One region of the Pseudoalteromonas sp. Z9A4 genome, then DNA from elsewhere that is predicted to be linked to it. Evidence: predicted binding sites of a transcription regulator. Region 1 holds the regulator's gene; each other region holds the start of a gene.
The links. Region 1 encodes sigma-54, which starts transcription at its own class of promoters, with help from an activator protein. Its sites were predicted from a motif close to GTTGGCACGNNNNTNGNNT; they were not measured.
Positions count from the first base shown of each region.

Region 2: fliS (flagellar export chaperone FliS) is a predicted target of sigma-54. The motif match lies at 2,672-2,690, and genes of this name have one in related genera.
Region 3: GQR54_RS18650 (EF-hand domain-containing protein) is a predicted target of sigma-54. The motif match lies at 3,343-3,361, and genes of this name have one in related genera.
Region 4: GQR54_RS00210 (PA2169 family four-helix-bundle protein) is a predicted target of sigma-54. The motif match lies at 1,454-1,472, and genes of this name have one in related genera.

Region 1 is NZ_WTLA01000007.1:104,942-109,843, reverse strand. It holds gene rapZ (RNase adapter RapZ) at 1-522, opposite strand, end outside; gene ptsN (PTS IIA-like nitrogen regulatory protein PtsN) at 541-993, opposite strand; gene hpf (ribosome hibernation promoting factor) at 998-1,285, opposite strand; gene GQR54_RS07730 (RNA polymerase factor sigma-54) at 1,312-2,811, opposite strand; gene lptB (LPS export ABC transporter ATP-binding protein) at 2,881-3,606, opposite strand; gene lptA (lipopolysaccharide transport periplasmic protein LptA) at 3,603-4,148, opposite strand; gene lptC (LPS export ABC transporter periplasmic protein LptC) at 4,138-4,692, opposite strand; gene kdsC (3-deoxy-manno-octulosonate-8-phosphatase KdsC) at 4,689-4,902, opposite strand, start outside.
Region 2 is NZ_WTLA01000006.1:25,017-29,918, forward strand. It holds gene fliD (flagellar filament capping protein FliD) at 1-1,098, shown strand, start outside; gene GQR54_RS06505 (hypothetical protein) at 1,927-2,238, opposite strand; gene fliS (flagellar export chaperone FliS) at 2,244-2,633, opposite strand; gene GQR54_RS06515 (sigma-54-dependent Fis family transcriptional regulator) at 3,083-4,519, shown strand; gene GQR54_RS06520 (DNA-3-methyladenine glycosylase I) at 4,699-4,902, opposite strand, start outside.
Region 3 is NZ_WTLA01000041.1:9,605-14,506, forward strand. It holds gene rsmB (16S rRNA (cytosine(967)-C(5))-methyltransferase RsmB) at 1-846, shown strand, start outside; gene trkA (Trk system potassium transporter TrkA) at 933-2,309, shown strand; gene GQR54_RS18640 (EF-hand domain-containing protein) at 2,391-2,606, opposite strand; gene GQR54_RS18645 (calmodulin) at 2,698-2,910, opposite strand; gene GQR54_RS18650 (EF-hand domain-containing protein) at 3,050-3,262, opposite strand; gene GQR54_RS18655 (flagellar brake protein) at 3,728-4,381, opposite strand; gene GQR54_RS18660 (TrkH family potassium uptake protein) at 4,423-4,902, opposite strand, start outside.
Region 4 is NZ_WTLA01000001.1:53,926-58,827, forward strand. It holds gene GQR54_RS00200 (TonB-dependent receptor) at 1-181, shown strand, start outside; gene GQR54_RS00205 (biopolymer transporter ExbD) at 254-649, opposite strand; gene GQR54_RS00210 (PA2169 family four-helix-bundle protein) at 967-1,410, opposite strand; gene GQR54_RS00215 (LysR family transcriptional regulator) at 1,589-2,527, opposite strand; gene aceK (bifunctional isocitrate dehydrogenase kinase/phosphatase) at 2,544-4,262, opposite strand; gene GQR54_RS00225 (DUF4124 domain-containing protein) at 4,366-4,845, opposite strand.

The DNA of each region.
Region 1 (4,902 bases):
TGGTATGCCGTATTTAAAACCAAATGATTCAAACGTGACAATCAGTTGCTTATCTTTTTTACCTAAAATCTTTTCACGAATAGATTCAGCAAGTTGATGAACACTCAAATCAGTCGTGTCTATCATAAAGTCGGCGCGAGTGATTAATACATCAAGTAATTCTTTTTCTTTTTTGATGGCTAAATCAAGAGGCAACGAGTCAATTGATAGTGGGTGTAATCTACGAGTTTCAGAAAAACGTTTGATCAATGTTTGATCGTCGCTATCTAAATAAAATAACGTAGGGTTTGCAAAGCCTGGCAAGTATTCAAGAATATCGTTAAATTCATCTTGTTGTTTAGGGATGTTACGCACATCAATGCTAACAGCAATTTTATCGTAGCTATCAGACACACTGCGAACTAATGAAGGAAGCAAGTTAACTGGAATATTATCTACGCAATAATAACCTAAATCTTCTACAACGCGTAAAGCAACCGACTTTCCAGAACCAGAACGGCCGCTTATGATAATTAACTCCATTTAACACCCTTTATAAAACTATGATTGATTGACAATAACTTGGTAAAGCTCAGTATCTGATTTTGCACTGCGTAACTGTTTACAAAAATCTTTGTTGTTTAGTTTATCAGCAATGGTTGCTAGAGTCTTTAAGTGCTGCTGGTTATCGCCATCTGGTACGATGAGTGCGACGAAAATATCAACAGGGCGATTATCGATCGCATCAAAATTTATTGGAGTTTCGCTAACGAGTACTAAAGCCAAAGGCTCTTCTGCACCGCTCATTCTTCCATGAGGAATGGCAATGCCACGCCCTATACCTGTACTACCCAATTTTTCTCTGCTCATTAAAGCATTAAGAATATCTTGTTGCGGTAGGTACGGAAGTTTGTCGTGAGCAAGTTCGCTAATGAACTCTAAAATTCTTTTTTTGCTATTAAAAAGGACCGCAGCTTTGCTGCAGTCCTGGCATATAAGTGAGCTTAATTTCATCATATTAGTGTCGAGCAAGCTTCTCTTTGTGTTTAATTACTTGTCGATCGAGCTTGTCGATCAACGAGTCAATGGCGGCATACATATCTTGATGTTCTGTAGAGGCAAATAGCTCAGCACCGCTTACGTGTATCGTGGCTTCTGCTTTTTGGTTTAATTTTTCTACATCGAGAATGACATGAACATTATTAATATGATCAGAGTGTCTTTCTAGCTTCGCAAATTTAGTATTAATATAGTCTCTTAGTGAATCGGTTAATTCTACGTGGCGACCAGTTAAGTTTAGTTGCATAAGCATTACCCTCTTAGTTTAGCGTCTTAAATCAAACTTTTACGTTGATTTGACGGTGGAATAGACAGAGATTCGCGATATTTTGCGATTGTGCGTCTCGCTACTTTAATTCCTTGCTCAGCCAATATATCCGCTATTTTGCTATCACTCAATGGTTTTACTGAGTTTTCTGCAGCGATTAATTTTCGGATAAGAGCACGTATAGCCGTAGATGAACATTCACCACCGTTTTCGGTGCTTACATGGCTTGAGAAAAAGTATTTTAGCTCAAATATACCACGGGGTGTGTGCATATACTTTTGGGTTGTTACGCGCGAAATCGTTGATTCGTGCATTTCTACCATTTCAGCAACATCATTTAAAACCATTGGTTTCATGGCTTCAGGGCCGTGTTCAAAAAAGCCTTGTTGTTGCTTAACAATGCAATTGGTTACTTTTAATAGCGTGTCATTTCTACTTTCTAAGCTTTTAATAAACCATTTAGCTTCTTGTAAATGCGAGCGAATAAACTGGCTGTCACCACTGGATTTTACAGTGCGAGACATTGCTGCGTATTGGCTATTAACACGAATTTTAGGCATGCTATCTGGGTTTAGTTCAACAACCCAGCGGCCTTTTATTTTTTTAACTGACACATCAGGAATAACATACTCAGATTCTTCTCTTACAATAGTATCTGCAGGTTTAGGGCTAAGAGTATGTATTAATGTCATTACTTCTTTAAGCTCTTCTTCTTTGAGCTTAGTTTTCTTCATTAATGTACGATAGTCACGAGCAGCTAATAAATCAATATGCTCGGTTAAAATCATTTTTGTTTCATTAATGTAAGGTGTTTCTTTGTCAAACTGGTTAAGCTGAATACACAAACACTCTTGTAAACTACGCGCAGCAATACCGACAGGATCAAACAGTTGGATGCGTTTTAATACAGCTTCAATTTCATCAAGTTCGACTTCGTTATCATCTTCGTTTTCTTGATTAAAGCTTTCTAAAATCTCTTCGCAGCTTAGTGTTAAAATACCTGAATCATCGACGGCTTCTACAATCGCAATAGCAATAGCTTCGTCTGTAGGGCTAAATGGCGTTAGTTGTAACTGCCACATTAAATACTCATGGAGCGTTTCAGTAGAGGCGCCTTGGTATATTGACTCGTCTTCAGGCATTGGACCTGATGATGCTGCAGGGGCGGCACTCATGTACTCATCCCAGCTAACATCCATAGCCATGTCGTCACTTAGCGTGTCTTTTGCAAGTGCTTCACCACTATCTTGTTCATATTCGCTTGGAGCATCATCGGCAGATGCGCTAACAGTTATGTCATCGGTATCAGCTTTTTGCTCGTTTTTACCTGCAGCGTCTTCTGAATAATCTGCCTCTTCAACCTCTAATAGCGGGTTGCTGTCGAGAGCTTCTTGTATTTCTTGCTGGAGATCCAATGTACTGAGTTGCAACAAACGAATAGCTTGTTGCAGCTGTGGAGTCATTGTAAGTTGCTGGCCCATGCGCAGCTGTAGTGATTGCCTCATGTATCTCTAACAATCCTTTTATGTTGTTATAATTAATACTAGCAGATGCTTAAAGACATGGCGTAAATGTTACAGCCTAAATTGCTCGCCTAAGTAAACATCGCGTACTGTTTTATCATTTAATACGTGTTCTGGAGTACCTGATGCAATCAGCTCCCCATGAGAAACAATGTAGGCTTTTTCACAAACATCAAGGGTTTCTCTTACGTTATGATCGGTAATCAATACACCAATCCCACGATTTTTGAGATGTTCTATTATTTTCTTTATATCTAATACCGAAATCGGGTCAACACCTGCAAATGGTTCATCCAATAATATAAATTTAGGATCGGCTGCCAGCGCACGTGCTATTTCCACGCGGCGACGTTCGCCACCCGATAATGCCATACCTTGGCTATCACGAATGTGTTGTATGCTAAATTCATCTAATAATTTATCGAGCGTGTCTTCTCGGGCTTGCTTATTTAACTCTTTGCGTGTTTCTAAAATTGCCATTAAGTTTTGATAAACAGTCAGTTTTCTAAAAATTGAAGACTCTTGTGGTAAGTAGCCAATGCCTAATCTAGCACGACTATGCATAGGTAAAAGAGTAATATCGTTATCATCGATAGAAATTTTACCTTTGTCGCTAGGTACAAGTCCCACAATCATATAAAACGTGGTGGTTTTACCTGCGCCGTTAGGACCAAGTAAACCAACAATACTGCCTGCTTTGACTTCAAGGCCGACGTTTTTGACAACTTCACGACCTTTATAGCTCTTTGCTAATAGTTCTGCTTTTAATGTACTCATGGCTGACCTTTATCGTCTTTTTTACTTTTTTTAGTTTCGATAGGCACTAAAATAGTGTGAACGCGGTCAGTTGAGTTTTCATCTTTTTCGGCACTGATTAACTGTTGTTCTATATCGTAGGTAATACTTTTAGCATTAATTTTTTGTCCTGCTTGCGATACTTCTGCATTACCAACGAGCGTTAAAAAACGTTTAGATACATCGTAACGAACTTCGTCTGCACTGGCGCTCATAGTTGTGCCATCTGATTGCTTCTCTTCAAAGCGAGCAGGGCTACCCGTGGCAATTAATAGTTGCTGGTTATCACCAAGTTCATCGCGCTTATGTACTTCGAGGCGGTCTGCTGTAATTCGGCGATTACCGTGAATAATCTCAACGTTTTTCTCAAAAATACCCACGTTAGCTTTTAATTGGCCTTCTTGCTTATCGGCGCTTATTGAAATTTGATTTGCAGCAGGTTGCGAGTTTTGCTCTGCAGCACTACTATTAAACGCTAGTATAAGTGTAGGAATAATAAGTGATTTTAATATTTTATTGGTCATAATATATGGTTCGCGTATGGTTAATTAGTTTTATCACTTCGGTTTTTAAGTCGGCTTCTAGGCCTTTACCAGTGATTTTTAAATTGGGTCCGGTGATGATAACGGGTTGCTCCGAACGCATTGTTAATAGCTTTATATCTACCTGAATATTATCAGCATTGATTTTGTCTATCATGGCGTTATCGGTTAAGTTTTTGGCAACCACATTACCTTCTAAAATTAATTGCTTGTCTTCGTATAATGTTGCTTCGTCTGCATTTATTTGCCACGTTTGCTTTTCGTTATATAAAGTAAAAATGGGTTTTTCAAAAAATGTAAAACCTAATTGCTGATATAGCTCCATTTTAGCAGCAGTGACTTTGTGGCTAATTTTACCTTGCTCGTCATAGGCTGTTTGTTTGAGTTCAATAGCTATGTAGTCAGGTTTTGCAATAACTTCAGGCTCAGCCTGAGGTGCAACATTAGTTTGTGTAAAATAAGGGTACCAAAGCCAAACCATACAGCTAATGAATAAAACGCTTAATATTATGCGCGCTGCATTCATGAACTAGTGCCTTGTGTAGTTAATGCTTTACCATTTTCAAGCATGAGCAGGTCGGTAAGCTCTCTCACTGCGCCAAAGCCGCCAGGCATTTGCGTTACATAGTGTGATAAACGTTTAATAAGTGGATGGGCATCATTTACTGCAACAGCAAAGCCGACGAATTCCATAACGGGCATGTCAGGACCATCATCACCGATATAAGCAATTTGT
Region 2 (4,902 bases), on a different contig from region 1:
TCAGAAGCTATTGGCGCAGATGCTGCTGTTGGTGAAGGTAAACTCACTATTAGTTCGGGTAGCAATAATTTTAACATCGATGTTTCTGATACAGCGACTCTGGCTGATATTCGCGATGCTATTAATGACTCTAATGACAATGACTCAGTGAACGCAACTATTATTACTGATAACTCAGGCCAGCATTTAGTACTATCAAGTAAAGAAACTGGCGAAGCAAATGCAATTAAAATTGTTGTAGATGATGTAAGCGATGCTAACAATACCGACAATGCAGGTTTATCGCGCTTAGCATTTGATAGCGATCCAGCTTCACCTACCTATGCCAAAAATTTAAATGAAACAATTAAAGCCACTGATGCATCAATAACAATTGATGGGACTTTAGTTGCAACGAGTAGTACTAATGAATTTGCCGGTGTTATTGACGGCGTAACCATTACAGCTAAAAAAACACATGGCGTTAGTGATGATTTAAGTAAGGCTAAAATAACCGAAAATAATAATAATATAGCGGCAGGATTAAAATCATTTGTAGAGAAATTTAACGCGTTTATTGATTTATCTGCACAATTAGGTAGTTCATCTGCTGAAAATGGAGTGGGTGCATTAGCGGGTGACTCATTGCTGCGAGGTTCAGTGAACCAAGTTAGAGCATTACTTACCTCTGAATTTAGTACAGGAAATGGGAATACTGACTTTTTATCAAATTACGGTATTAGAACGGAGCGATCAGGAAAATTAAGTATTGATGACGATGTGCTAAAAAAGGCAGTTGAAGATGACCCCGCAGCAATAAAGACCTTTTTTGTTGGTGAAAATGAAGATGATGGTTTCGTTGCCAAACTAGATACGGTTATTAAAGGTTATACGGCCTCAGGTGGAATAATTGAGACACGTATAGATGGGCGAGAAGCGCAAATAGATAAACTAGGCGAGGATGCTGAAGACTTTACTTTACGCATGGCTGCTTATGAAAGTCGCTTATTAAGCCAATATAATGCCATGGATTTACTTGTGGCAAATATGAACGCAACAGGTAGTTATTTAACACAACAATTAGCTAATCTCCCTGGTGTAGTTAAACAATCAAGTTAAGCTGGATAAAATTATAAATTTGAGGTCAAGTAAAGTAATAGGTACTCTTCTAACTTGTTACTTTGACCTCATCACTAGAAAAACCTACCTGCATAGCTAACTAAAAGCTATTAGTCCAAAAAACGAATGCTAATTCTAATTAAAACAATACCAAGATGCGTCCTATTATATGCATGACTACTCCAAGATAAATAAACAACCCACCTACTTGCGGAAAATTATTATATCCACGTGTATGAGAGCAGAAACTGGCGATTCTATTCAAGAGAGAAGGTTGAGATCAACCTGTATAAATATTTGAGTCATTTAACGAATTAGATCACTCTATAGCGTCGTTGAAAAATTTTTTAGAACAACCAGATGCAATAATTTTTTCTAGTTCTAGCGGGATTTTCTTATCCTTAAATAGACCCTTCATACAAGCAGATTGATATAATATCAATCCGCAATAATACTTAATCAATTAGGGGGATTGACCGGGCGCTAACTGCGTTAGAAATTTCTGATATAGAGCAACTAAATAACGAGATTCTTGCCTTGTTATCGACGCAGTTTTCTTACCTCAAGATTGACTACTTAATTAACTGAGTTGATATAACTCAAATGTATAACATTATCTAGATAGCTTGCTTCATATCGTAATAATGAGACGTAGATTATTTAGACTATGCAGTTGGCGGTGAAGATTTAATTCTAAGCGATAACAAATCAGCCAAAGTTTATATTTGACTGATTTGTTATGCGTTAAGCAAATTTACGTAGTGGGAGTATTGTAAAAGTGCCGTATTACTAAAATAAAGTGGATATGTAAGTTAACTAAAGGCATTTTTAAAAATGAGATTTATACTTTTTTACTGCATTTTTACTTTTTTGCTTACTGATTATTTTAGTCGCTATATGCCGCTTTTCACTTTCTATCTTATTAGAAAGTTGCTGGATAAGATCAATTAAAAATTTAAGTTCGTCAGCTGAGTAAAAGTTTTTATCTTCAGTAAGTGATTTTTTTAAGTAGCTGTTTAATGTGTGATGCGCATTTAGCGCTTGATCTATATCTGAATCAGCTAAAAGTAAAAGCTCGTTGCACTGCCTGCGTGTTTCGCTATCGGAAATATGAACAGCGGTTACTGTGGTAAAAGACATAGTTACTACAGAGCTCTTTGATCGAAAGGAATTTCTTCCCAACCTGACTTAATTTCTTTAATTAAAAGAATAACTTCATCGATCTTTTGTATATCATTTTCTAAATTAGCGACTAATAAATTACGCTGGCAGTAATCGTACAAAGCATCAAGATTAGATGAAATCTCGTTATCATTCTCAAAGTTTAATACCTGTTGTAGAGCACCCAGTAAAGTAATGCAATCAGAGATAGCAACTCCCTTCTTGGCTAACTCTTTTCGTTCAACAAATCCTTTTGCAGCAGATAACTTACCGATGATATTTACAAAAACAAGTTTAACTTGTTCATATGGCGTCATTTCCTTTACGCTACTAACGGTTATTTGGCGATATTTATTTATTGATGCATGGGCCATGTCTAATCCTAAAAGTTTAATAATATATCTAGCAATTTAAGCAAGTTTAGTTCCAAAATATAAACTAACTACTCTATATCGGCAAAAGTAGCTATATCTTTAAGTATATTTACTATTTGCATAGTCTTACACATTACAGACTTAACCTAAATCACAAAATACCTAAGGACTAGGTATCTACCAAGAGTTAAACCTTATCGTAAAAAGTGAATATATGTTAGCCCCATATGTTAGCTCCATAAAAGTTTATATGCTTATTTGTTACTACTATTTGGTGGTGAAGCATAAATTTTGTATTGTAGAAGTAGTCTGAAAGTATTGGAATTTATTTTAAAGTGTCTGTTTTTTGGCGTTAATGTCAAAAAGTCGCCACTAGTGCTTGCATACAATTTCAACTGGATTACAATTTGGTTAACAGAATAAATTAGTGAAATAAATGGCCGCTAAAAATGATCTTAATTTTAGATAATAATAATAATCGCTCGATAGGATTATATGCCTCACTTACTTTTATTGGTGAAGCGGTGCAATTACATACCGAAGCTGATTTTGAACAAGCATTTAGTAAGTACCAAAATAAAGAATGCATTATAATTTTAGGTGCTTTGCAATCACTTGATCATGAAAGTTTAATAAAGCGCTACCCTACGTTTCCTTTTTTATTAATAGGCGAAACACTCAAACCCTTACTAAGTATTGCTAATGTTGTTGGCTTAGTGTGTGAACCATTTAGCCACGATATAACAACTCAGTTGTTACATGATTGCCAGCAATATCAGCGAATGCTTCCCAATGAGCATAAACATAATAAACCGCATAATACTTTTGATGGCCTTGTGGGTGAAACAACCGCAGTTAAAGATTTACGTTTTTTAATTGAGCAAGTAGCTAAAACTGATGCGAATGTGCTCATTTTAGGTGAGTCGGGTACCGGGAAGGAGGTAGTCGCACGTAACGTACACTTATTGTCAAAACGTCTTAAGGGGCCTTTTGTACCCGTAAACTGTGGTGCTATTCCTGGTGAGTTGCTCGAAAGTGAATTATTTGGCCATGAAAAAGGTGCATTTACTGGTGCTATTTCTGCTCGTAAAGGGCGGTTTGAACTGGCTCAGGGTGGTACGCTATTTTTGGATGAAATAGGCGATATGCCACTGCAAATGCAAGTTAAACTGCTTCGCGTATTACAAGAGCGCAGCTATGAGCGTGTGGGTGGTACAAAGGCAATTCAAGCCGACGTGCGCATTATTGCAGCGACTCATCGCAACCTCGAATCTATGATAGAGCAAGGCACGTTTCGCGAAGATTTATACTATCGTTTAAATGTATTTCCTATTGAGAGCCCGTCTCTTTCTCAGCGTGCTGATGACATACCGTTATTATTAAAAGAGTTAATGCGCCGCGTTAATGAGCAAAGTGGCTCAACCGCTAAGTTTACTGAACGCGCTGTTGAAAGTTTAAAAGAGCATAGTTGGCCGGGTAATATTCGTGAGCTTGCAAATTTAGTGGAACGTATGGTTATTATGTTTCCTGAAAAAGTGGTTGATATCCCCGATTTACCTGATAAATACCGTTATATTGAGGTTGAGGCATACGAGCCTCAATACCCTGAAGAGTTAATGGAAAAAGATGCCTTTAACGATATTTTTAGCTCGGGGTTTAGTGATTATGAGAGTGAACCTGAAGCTGATTTTAGCCAAGCAGGTAGCGGGGTTTTACCTGATGATGGTATTGAACTTAAAGATTACTTAGCTGAACTTGAAATAAGCTTAATAACGCAAGCGCTAGAACGTTACGACTATATTGTTGCTCGCGCTGCAGAAATATTAGGAGTACGCAGAACTACGTTAGTCGAAAAAATGAAAAAATATAATCTTTCAAGAGATTAGAAGTACGAAAATGGTGAAATGCTTTTCGTTATTTATTATTCATTAATGAGCAACTACCTTACGGGCTTTGCCCGTCACGCAAGCTTCGCGTCTACAAGATAACCTAAAATCTAAACCTTGGCGGTAGACGTTGAGCTTGCTCACGTGAAAAGCGTAGCTTTTAATCACTTACCCACTGACTAACTAAATGTCTTAATAATTTCTTCTTTTCTAAAACAATCATTACTGTGATCGTTAACCATACCGCAGGCCTGCATATGAGCGTAAACCGTTGTAGGGCCTAAAAACTTAAAACCCCGTTTTTTTAAATCTTTAGCAAATGCGGTTGATGCCTCTGTAATTGCTGGATAGTCCTCAACGTTATTTAAATTACTTATAAGGGG
Region 3 (4,902 bases), on a different contig from region 1:
ATTAAACAGGTGCAAACAGCCTACCCAGATAGTTGGGAAGCACTACTTGAAGAAAACCAGCAACAAGCACCAATGTGGCTTCGTGTAAATCAAGCACAATTTAGCACGCAAGAATACAGCGAAATGCTTAGCGCTAACGATATTGAACACACCTTAAACCCTGATTTTATTGATGGGATTAAGCTTGCCAAACCACGTGATGTATTTTCGTTGCCTGAGTTTGATACAGGTGCATGTTCAGTACAAGATGCTGCAGCACAGTTGGCAGCCCGCTTTTTAGAACCTAAAGCAGATGACTATATTTTAGATGCCTGTGCAGCACCTGGCGGAAAAACGTGTCATATATTAGAGCTTGCTGATGCTGATGTACTTGCACTTGATAGCGACTCAACTCGCCTTGAACGCGTTAAGCAAAACTTAACTCGTATTGGCTTAGGTGCAGACCTTCAATGTGGCGATGCCTCACAACCACATACTTGGTGGGACGAAAAATTATTTGATCGTATTTTGCTTGATGTGCCTTGTTCAGCCACTGGCGTAATTCGCCGTCACCCTGATATAAAATGGTTACGTCGCGCATCAGATATCGAAGACTTATCTAAGTTACAAAACGATATTCTTGATAGCATTTGGCCACTGTTAAAACCAGGTGGCACATTGGTATATGCTACGTGTTCGGTTCTTCCACAAGAAAACCAACAGCAAGTTGCTAAGTTTTTAGCTAATAACGATGATGTAGAACATATACCTCTACACGAAAATGATACCGTAACAACTCCAGGTTTGCAGTTACTGCCCGGTGAAAGTGATGGATTTTATTACGCTAAGCTAGTTAAAAAAGCCTAATAGCCGTACACTAAATAGTTAGCCATTTATGAAACATTAAATGGCTATTTTTTTAATTAAATTATGATCAATACCACGGGTAAATAATGAAAATAATTATACTCGGTGCCGGGCAAGTTGGTGCTACGCTTGCTGAAAACTTAGTTGGCGAACAAAACGAAATTACCGTTGTTGATATAGACGGTAACCGATTACGTGAACTTCAAGATAAATACGACTTACAAGGGGTTATGGGCCACAGCGCGCACCCTGATGTATTACGCCGTGCAGGCGCTGAAGATGCCGATATGATTATAGCGGTAACCAGTTCAGATGAAGTGAACATGGTTGCATGCCAAGTGGCGTACAGTATTTTTAAAACGCCCACTAAAATTGCCCGCATTCGCTCAGAGCAATATTTAAAATACCGCGAAAAACTATTTCAAAACGATGATTTACCAATCGATCATTACATTGCTCCCGAAGCACTGGTCACTAAGTATATTCGCCGTCTAATTGACTACCCTGGTGCTCTGCAAGTATTGCAGTTTGCCGATGGTATGCTCTCGTTAGTGGCCGTAAAAGCTTACTATGGGGGTTTATTAGTAGGTTATGCGTTATCTGCACTTAAAGAACACATCCCTAATGTAGAAACTCGTGTTGCCGCTATTTATCGTCAAGGTAAAGCAATAAAACCATTGGGTACCACCGTTATTGAAGCCGATGACGAAGTATTCTTTATTGCCGCTACAAAACATATACGCGCAGTAATGAACGAGCTACAAAAACTTGAGCGTTCGTACAAAAAAATTATGATAGCTGGTGGCGGTAACATTGGGGCAGGCCTTGCCCGCTCACTTGAAAAAAACCACACCGTTAAACTAATTGAACGCAGTAAAGAACGTGCCGAGCAACTCTCAGAAATGCTCGATAACACGGTCGTTTTTTGTGGTGACGCATCTGATCAAGAACTGCTCTCAGAAGAGCATATTGAACAAGTCGATGTATTTATTGCCGTAACCAACGACGATGAAGCAAACATTATGTCGGCCATGCTTGCAAAACGTATGGGCGCACAAAAAACCATGGTACTTATTCAACGTGGAGCTTACGTTGATTTGGTACAAGGCGGCGAAATAGATATTGCCATATCGCCACAACAAGCAACTATATCAGCGTTATTAACGCACGTACGCCGTGGTGATATTGTTAACGTGTATTCACTGCGTAAAGGCGCAGCGGAAGCCATTGAAGCGGTTGCTCATGGTGATGAAAACACATCTAAAGTGGTTGGTCGTGCGATTGCCGACATAAAACTTCCTGCAGGTACAACCATTGGGGCGATAGTACGTAATGACGATGTGTTGATAGCTCACGATGATACAATTATTATGTCGGGCGATCATGTCATCATGTTTTTAATCGACAAAAAACACATTACCGTTGTAGAAAAACTATTCCAAGTAAGTGCTATATTCCTTTAACTAGTTACTCTAATTAGTTAATTTAATACACAAAAAAGCCGCTGACTAAGGCGGCTTTAATGGAGTATGCTTAAATATTGATTACTGTACTTTTGAAAACTCTTCTTTAGAGATTTCACCATTACCATCAGTATCCAAATCATCAAAAATCTTTACAAGCTGAGGGTTAACCTTTGCTTCTTCCATTGTAATAGCACCGTTACCATCTGCATCAAAAGAGGCAAAATCTACTGCGGCATATGCTGCTGATGAAGATGCTAAAACGATAACTGCAAGTGTTGTATTTAATGTTTTCATAATAATATTCCTAGTAATATGGGAAGTCCTTTTCAAAGATCCCTGACTGTGAAAAATGTTTAATCTGAAAAGATTAATTAGTAATTAGTAATTAGTAATTAGCGAATTCTTCTTTAGAAAGCTCGCCGCTACCGTCGGTATCTAGCTCAATAAATTCAGCCATTAAATCTGTATCGACTGCCGCTTCGCTTGGGCTAATTGTGCCGCTACCATCGATATCAAGGCTGTCAAAATCTGATGCTGCAAATGCAGCGGAAGAAGATGCTAGTACTATAAGTGCTAATGCTTTATTTAAATGTTTCATAACTTAATCCTTCAATGTTCTATCAAAAAAATTGCTTCGTTTAACTTAAAACGTAATTTTTCACTTCCTTGTTATCCTCTTTCGTAAGCTCCCTTGCCTACTTAGGTGTCTTTGGCAACTCAGGATAAATACTTTTCAATTAAGCTTCTGAAAATTCTTCTTTTGATAACTCACCATTTTGGTCAGTATCAAGCTCAGAAAACATGCTCATTAGCTTTGCATCTACTGATGCTTCTGCTTGGCTAATTGTGCCACTGCCGTCTACATCCAGTGTGTCAAAATCTGTTGCAGCAAAAGCGGCTGAAGAAGATGCAATAGCGATAAGTGCTAAAGTTTTATTAATGCTTTTCATAATATGTATCCTTCAAATTTATGTGTGTGCGATTAAGTATTTCACTTTGAATCACGATTTCGTTCAGTACACTTAGACTATTACAACTTAGATGCCAACATTTAAAAGTTAATAATTTTCAATAAGTTAAATTCAAAACGTACAACAAGAAGGCGTTTTTAGAATAATTATTGTTGCCCTTTAGCAACACGTTTTAAAGGGTTTACATTAAAACCATTAAAAACATATAGTTATGTTTATATAAAAAGATACATCTTTAAATGTATGGTTTTAAAAAGAGGGATTTTAAACAATAATTGAGGTAAATTTTAATGAGGTAGCTTTAATAACAAAAAATAATCTGTAAAAAATAATACGTAATCAGTTGTTTTATTTAAATAATAATTTTAATTATGGAAGAGAAAAAAAACATTTTATAAATACTGACGTAAAATGCCTTTTTGTTGCAAATAAGCGAAAACCTATTTATTCAACGGTGGGCTCAAGCGCAGAAGGGTCTATAAAATGCTCTTTCATAAAGGCTTTCATTTCATCCTCGCTTGCTAGTAGCTTAATTCCACAGTGCACGCCTGCGGCATGCTCTTTAACACTGCAGATTTCACCCTCAAAATCTTTATCACGACTGTTGAGTATTACAGTGCATTGCATATCTTTCAGGTTTTCATCCTGCTGAGCGCCTCTAACATCAAACATTATACCAGTGAGCGAAATATCTTTAATAATGCCTTCAAGTACTCTGTCGTCACTTAGTTTTAGTTTTGCGGGTAATAAGGTAGGTATACGCGTTTGCGAGCGTAGCGCAAATAGCTGCACTTGCTTGGGGAAATGAATAAATATTAGCTTTGTCGGGTGAAACGCTATTGACATAATTTGCTGCCGAAATGCAATAACTTGTCCTCCAATTAACGCCCTTACAATAACGGAAACCCCATCATTCAAATAATCACCGGCTTTAACTAATCGTTTGGCGTTTGGATAGTTTAAAATAATAAACTTATCATCTAGCAAGCCAATAAACTCTGTTTTTAAGCGTTTACTATCTGTTGGAGTGAGAATTTCCAAATCTACCATACTGCCGCTAACTAACTTATGCAGTTTATCTAAATTTGTTACTAACATATGTTTCCTCCAAGATATTAGTAAAGATTAGGTTATAAGTTTTATCCACGCCAAAAAGTAGGCGTAAATAGCACTAATAAAGTAAATATTTCTAAACGACCAAACACCATTGCAATGGTAAGCAACCATTTAGCACCATCGGTTATAGCCCCATAATGCGACGCTACATCCCCTAACCCAGGCCCTAAGTTATTTAAACAAGCCGCAGTGGCTGAGAACGCCGTTATGTTATCCATACCCGTGCCCATAAGCGCTAACATAATAATAATAAATACCAACGCATACGCAGAGAAAAACCCCCACACGGCTTCTACTACTTTGTCTGGCAGCGCCTTTCGACCCAGCTTGATTGAATATATAGCTCGTGGGTGCACTAAACGATTGAGCTCACGCACCCCCTGTAAGTAAAGTAAGAACACGCGCACTACTTTCATACCACCACCGGTAGAGCCTGCACAGCCACCAATAAAGCTCGAAAATATAAGTAAAATAGGTAAAAACAAAGGCCATGTTGAAAAGTT
Region 4 (4,902 bases), on a different contig from region 1:
TAACTTGTTTGATGTTTACCCAGATAAAAACGAAATAGGTAACTCTCGCTCAGGTACTATTGTGGATGCTAGTGGCAACACAGTAATAAGTAGCTCAGGTGTGTTTGACTACTCACGTCGTTCTGCTCCATTTGGATTTAACGGTGCTTACTACTACGTAGGCGCAGAATACCGTTTTTAATTAATAACCTCCCTTTCGTTATTTAACTCAAAGGGCCGTAAGGCCCTTTTTTTGGTTTTATATTGGGCTGTTTTATTTAGAAATCAAACTTATTGAATAATCATCGTATTGCTTAATATTATTCATTACACTCATTAAAGTATTATGTGTACTGTTTTCGTCTGCGGTTATAAGTACCGAACTTATTTCATATTTAGCCGCGAACATCGCTAAATTAGTCGCAACTTGCTCTAAATCAATTAACCTCCCTGAAAAATATACTCCGTTGCTTTCATCAATTCTAAATAAAGCATTTTTAACAGGCTTATCTATTTGAGGGCTGTCGAGTGGTCGGTTTAATTCAATAGCTACAGGTTTTACAAAAGATGTGGTTACAATAAAGAAAATTAGTAATATGAACACTATGTCTAACATCGGGGTCATATCTACATCAGCATTATTTTGCAGTTTAGTTAGTTTACTTTTCATATTGGACCTTATTTTTAATTAAATGCTGCGGCGCCACAGCAAGGTTTTAGGTACCTATTAACAAAATTAGCACAGCAAAAATAAAGCGTGGTTAAATAAATATTCTAATAACATTAAATATTTGTATTCATTATGTATTTAAAATGTGGCGAAATAAGGTGGTGTTTGTAGCAATCTGCTTATATGGGGTCTATATGGCATCGTTATAGTGTGATTTAATTCGTTAAATTGCTTAAAGATTTATGCAGATTGGTATTAGAGGCAATAAAAAACCCAGCGCTAGGCTAGGCTGGGTTGTATTTATGCGTTATGTAAGCTTACTGCTTTTGCATACGGCTCATTTCTGCATGGCAGCTTTGCATTGTTAATAATGTTTTAGCCAGTGCAGCTTCGCAATCAGCCGGTTGTGGTTTATCCATAGCGGCTTTAATTTCTACAAGCGTTTTATCTTCTACTTCTTCAAGCTCTTTTACATACGTGCTGTCGTTATGTGAGGTGAATGTAGTAAGTAAGGCTGTGTATGCACGTCGTGCTTCAACTGCGAAAGATGAACCATCTTCGCGTTCGCCTTTTTCATTAATTGCATATGGCTGCAAGCGCTCAACACTCACTTTTCGGGCATCTATCATGCGCTGAAAAAGTGCGCCAATAGCAGGGTCTTCAACTTTTTCCTGTGCTTTTTGATAAAAATCGATGCCGCTGTTCATAACTTGAATGATGTCAGTAATATGATTTACTTCTGATCCTTGATGGGTGTTCATAATGACCTCTTTAATTAAATGAATGTATAGTTCAATTTAATTAAAGCAAGGTGTGTTCCAAGTTCATGACTTGTTTTAAGTTTATGTTTATTAACGGTTTGTTTTTTGTTTTTGGAGTTGCTAGGTTAATAGAGTAGGTATTAACCTAGCAATTTTTACATTATATTGTGTAATAAAGTTATTTTAGCTCTTCAGCTACTTCAGCTACTTTTTGGCGTAACCAGATGTGGCTCGCATCGCGATGTAACAGTGGGCTCCAAATCATATCAAGCTCAAAAGGAGGAATTGGAAACGGTGGCTCTAAAATTTTAAGCCCCGGATCATCTAAGTATATATTTGCGGCTTTTGAAGGAAGGGTCGCAATCAAATTTTTCTCTTTAGCTAAATGAATCGCTACATGGTAGTTACGCGTAAAAGTGGCAATGTTACGATGTTTACCAAAGTGGGCAAGTGCTTCGTCAACCCAACCAAGTTTTTGCACATCTTTAGGGTCCATGCCCACGCCTACACCAAAACCTGTTTTACTCACCCATATATGGCGCGCTTTTAAGTAGCTGTCGAGGCTAAAGTTTTCAATAATAGGGTTGTCGGCCTTAACTAAGCAGCAAAAACTGTCTTTCCAAATACGTTTATGATGAAAAGACTGAGGTAAGTTTTCAAAACGGTTGATTGCCATATCTACTTTACCGTTTTCTACGTCATGAAAGGTTACATCACTTGGTGTGAGTATATCTAAAGTAGTATCGGGGGCTTCTTCGTGTAGTTTACTTAAGAGCTTTGGCGCTAACGTACTTGCAGCGTAATCACTGGCCATTATTCTAAATACACGTTTACTCTGGCTTGCCTCAAATTCTCTATTAGGTGCTAGGGTTTCTTCAAGCGTCATTAATATGCCACGAATAACGGGTTGTAACTCTAAAGCGCGCTCTGTCGGGACCATACCATCGCTGGTACGAACTAAAATAGGGTCGTTAAATAAGTTACGAAGACGTTTAAGGCCATTACTCATTGCGGGCTGCGTAATACTCAATTGATTAGCAGCGCGTGTTACATTGCATTCTCGAAGCAATGTATCGAGATAAACGAGTAAATTTAAATCTATTTTACTTATATTCATTGTGTGTCCTTTGCGTCTACCAGTGATGGATAAATCGCTGTGCTGTCGGGTAAGGGTAAATATGACTTACCTGCCCATTTTTTATATTTTGTTGAGCCTGCTTCCAAAAGCTAACATCTATAAGCTCTGGATGAGTGCTGAGGAAAAACTTTTTATACATAGGATTAGGCATTACAAATGTACATAACTGCTCTGGGAATACATCTTGTGGTGCAACAGAGTAACTTTGTTCATCCATTAAATAATCGTCGTAGCTCTTTGCTTTTGGTAATGCTCTAAAGTTCATATCTGTTAGGTATTGAACTTCATCGTAATCGTAAAAAATAATACGTTTGTGCTTACTTACACCAAAGTTTTTTAAGAGCATATCGCCAGGAAATATATTAACGGCAATCATTTCTTTTAGAGCTTGCCCGTATTCTTCAATCGCGTCTGCGGCACTTTCTTCATCAGCATTTTCTAAAAATAAATTGAGTGGTGTCATGCGCCGTTCAATATATAAATGCTTGATGATCAACCATTCGCCTTCAATTACCATTGATGAGCCAATTGTTTTATGTAATTGCGCAAGTAAATTACTATCAAAACGTGCCAAAGGAAATACGACGTTAGAATACTCTATGGTATCGGCCATTCTGCCAACGCGATCATGGTTTTTTACTAGTTGATAACGCTTTAATACGGTATCACGGCCGAAGGGCTTACTTTCACCAAATTTGTCTTTTATTACTTTAAAAACATAACCAAATGAGGGAAGGGTAAATACCATCATCACCATACCGGGAGTACCCGGTGCAATTGTAAACTCATCATTAGAGTGAGATAAGTGATTTAAAAACTCTCGATAAAACTCAGTTTTACCCTGCTTATGAAAACCCACTGCGTTATAGAGCTCAGCAAGTGTTTTGTTTGGCATAAGCTGATTCAAAAACCGGACAAGTGCTGAAGGTGCATGAGTCTCTACCATAAAGTAGGCGCGGGCAAAGCCAAAAATGACACGCATTTGAGATGATTTAGTTAAAAGTGCATCTAAATATAATCCGTCATCTTCATCGTGCAATACGGCGATTATAAAAGGCTGAACCCCACTTTTTGAAACAACACGACCAACAATATAAGCTGCTTTATTACGATAAAAAGGTGTGTGCAAAATATCAAAGCGCATTTGCCAAGGTTGGTGATGTGTATCGGGTGCTTGTTTATAAAAAGCTTTAACAAGAAGGCGAATATCACGCTCTAAATTTACAAATGGGGCTTTAAAATCAAAATGATTAATAATGCGTTTTATTGTTGGCTTTAGGCCATCAACTACTGGAAAGTATGTCCTATATTCGGCCTCAACAGGCACTGAAGGAGCATCTTTCAAAGTTGCTTCTACAAATATAAAGTCATTATGAAAATAGCGCCTATGGTACAGCCTGCAAAATACAGAATTATAAAAGGTTTCGGCGAGTTCTGCTTGAGGGTGGAAACATAAAAAGTGCTGATATATCTTTTTAACTTCGAGCCATAGGCTTTCATCTAATTGCTCTGTTGGGGTTTCTTTTTTTAGCGCTTGTGTGGTTTCGTTAACACGATCATCATAATAGCTGATACGCAAACGGCTGATATCATTAATTGCTTGCCAATCTTTTTTTGCAAAGGCGAGAGGGGCTTTGGCCGTTGTTTTTTGAAATAGCTGATAGTGCCTTTTAAAACCCGTTAAAATTAATTCAGCAATATGGCGAGGCTGCATTTACACTCCTTAATAGTCCTTAGAGCTTATACTCTATTATGTTAAGGGTATGTTATTTTAAGTTTAAAACCAAGATAAATATTACTCACTATTTTGGAGTGATTTATTGGTATTGAGCTATCTTTTTTTCGAGTATTTTAATTTGTTTAGTAATAACCAATACGTTTTTTTTGTACTCTTTATTAATTGTTTTTAGTGTTTTAGTAATGTCTTTGGTAATACGCTTTTTATCTTCAACGGCTAGAATATGATTTAACCGTTCTTGTTGTTTATATTCAGCACGCTGCTTGTTACGATCAAGTATTGTTAGTTTGTGGTTATTACTGCGAAGCTCTGCCTGTAAACCTGACAGGAGTCTTTCACGTTCAAGCTCATTTAGTTGTTTAGTGTAATCAATTTGAGGGCCTGAATACTGACTACCCGTTGTGTTAACTTTATAAGTTGTTGCTTCGTCGTCACAGGGGAATTGAGAAAAGACAGTGCCTTTTTCTGTTACACATTTGTAGTAAGTGGTATCGCTAAAGCTAAAAAAACTGATAAGTAAAAAGCTAGAATAGAGAATATAACGAGAAGTTTTAAACATGTATGCCGTCCTTGATTTTTATATTTTTTAGTAAAACAATATAAAACTATAACCTAG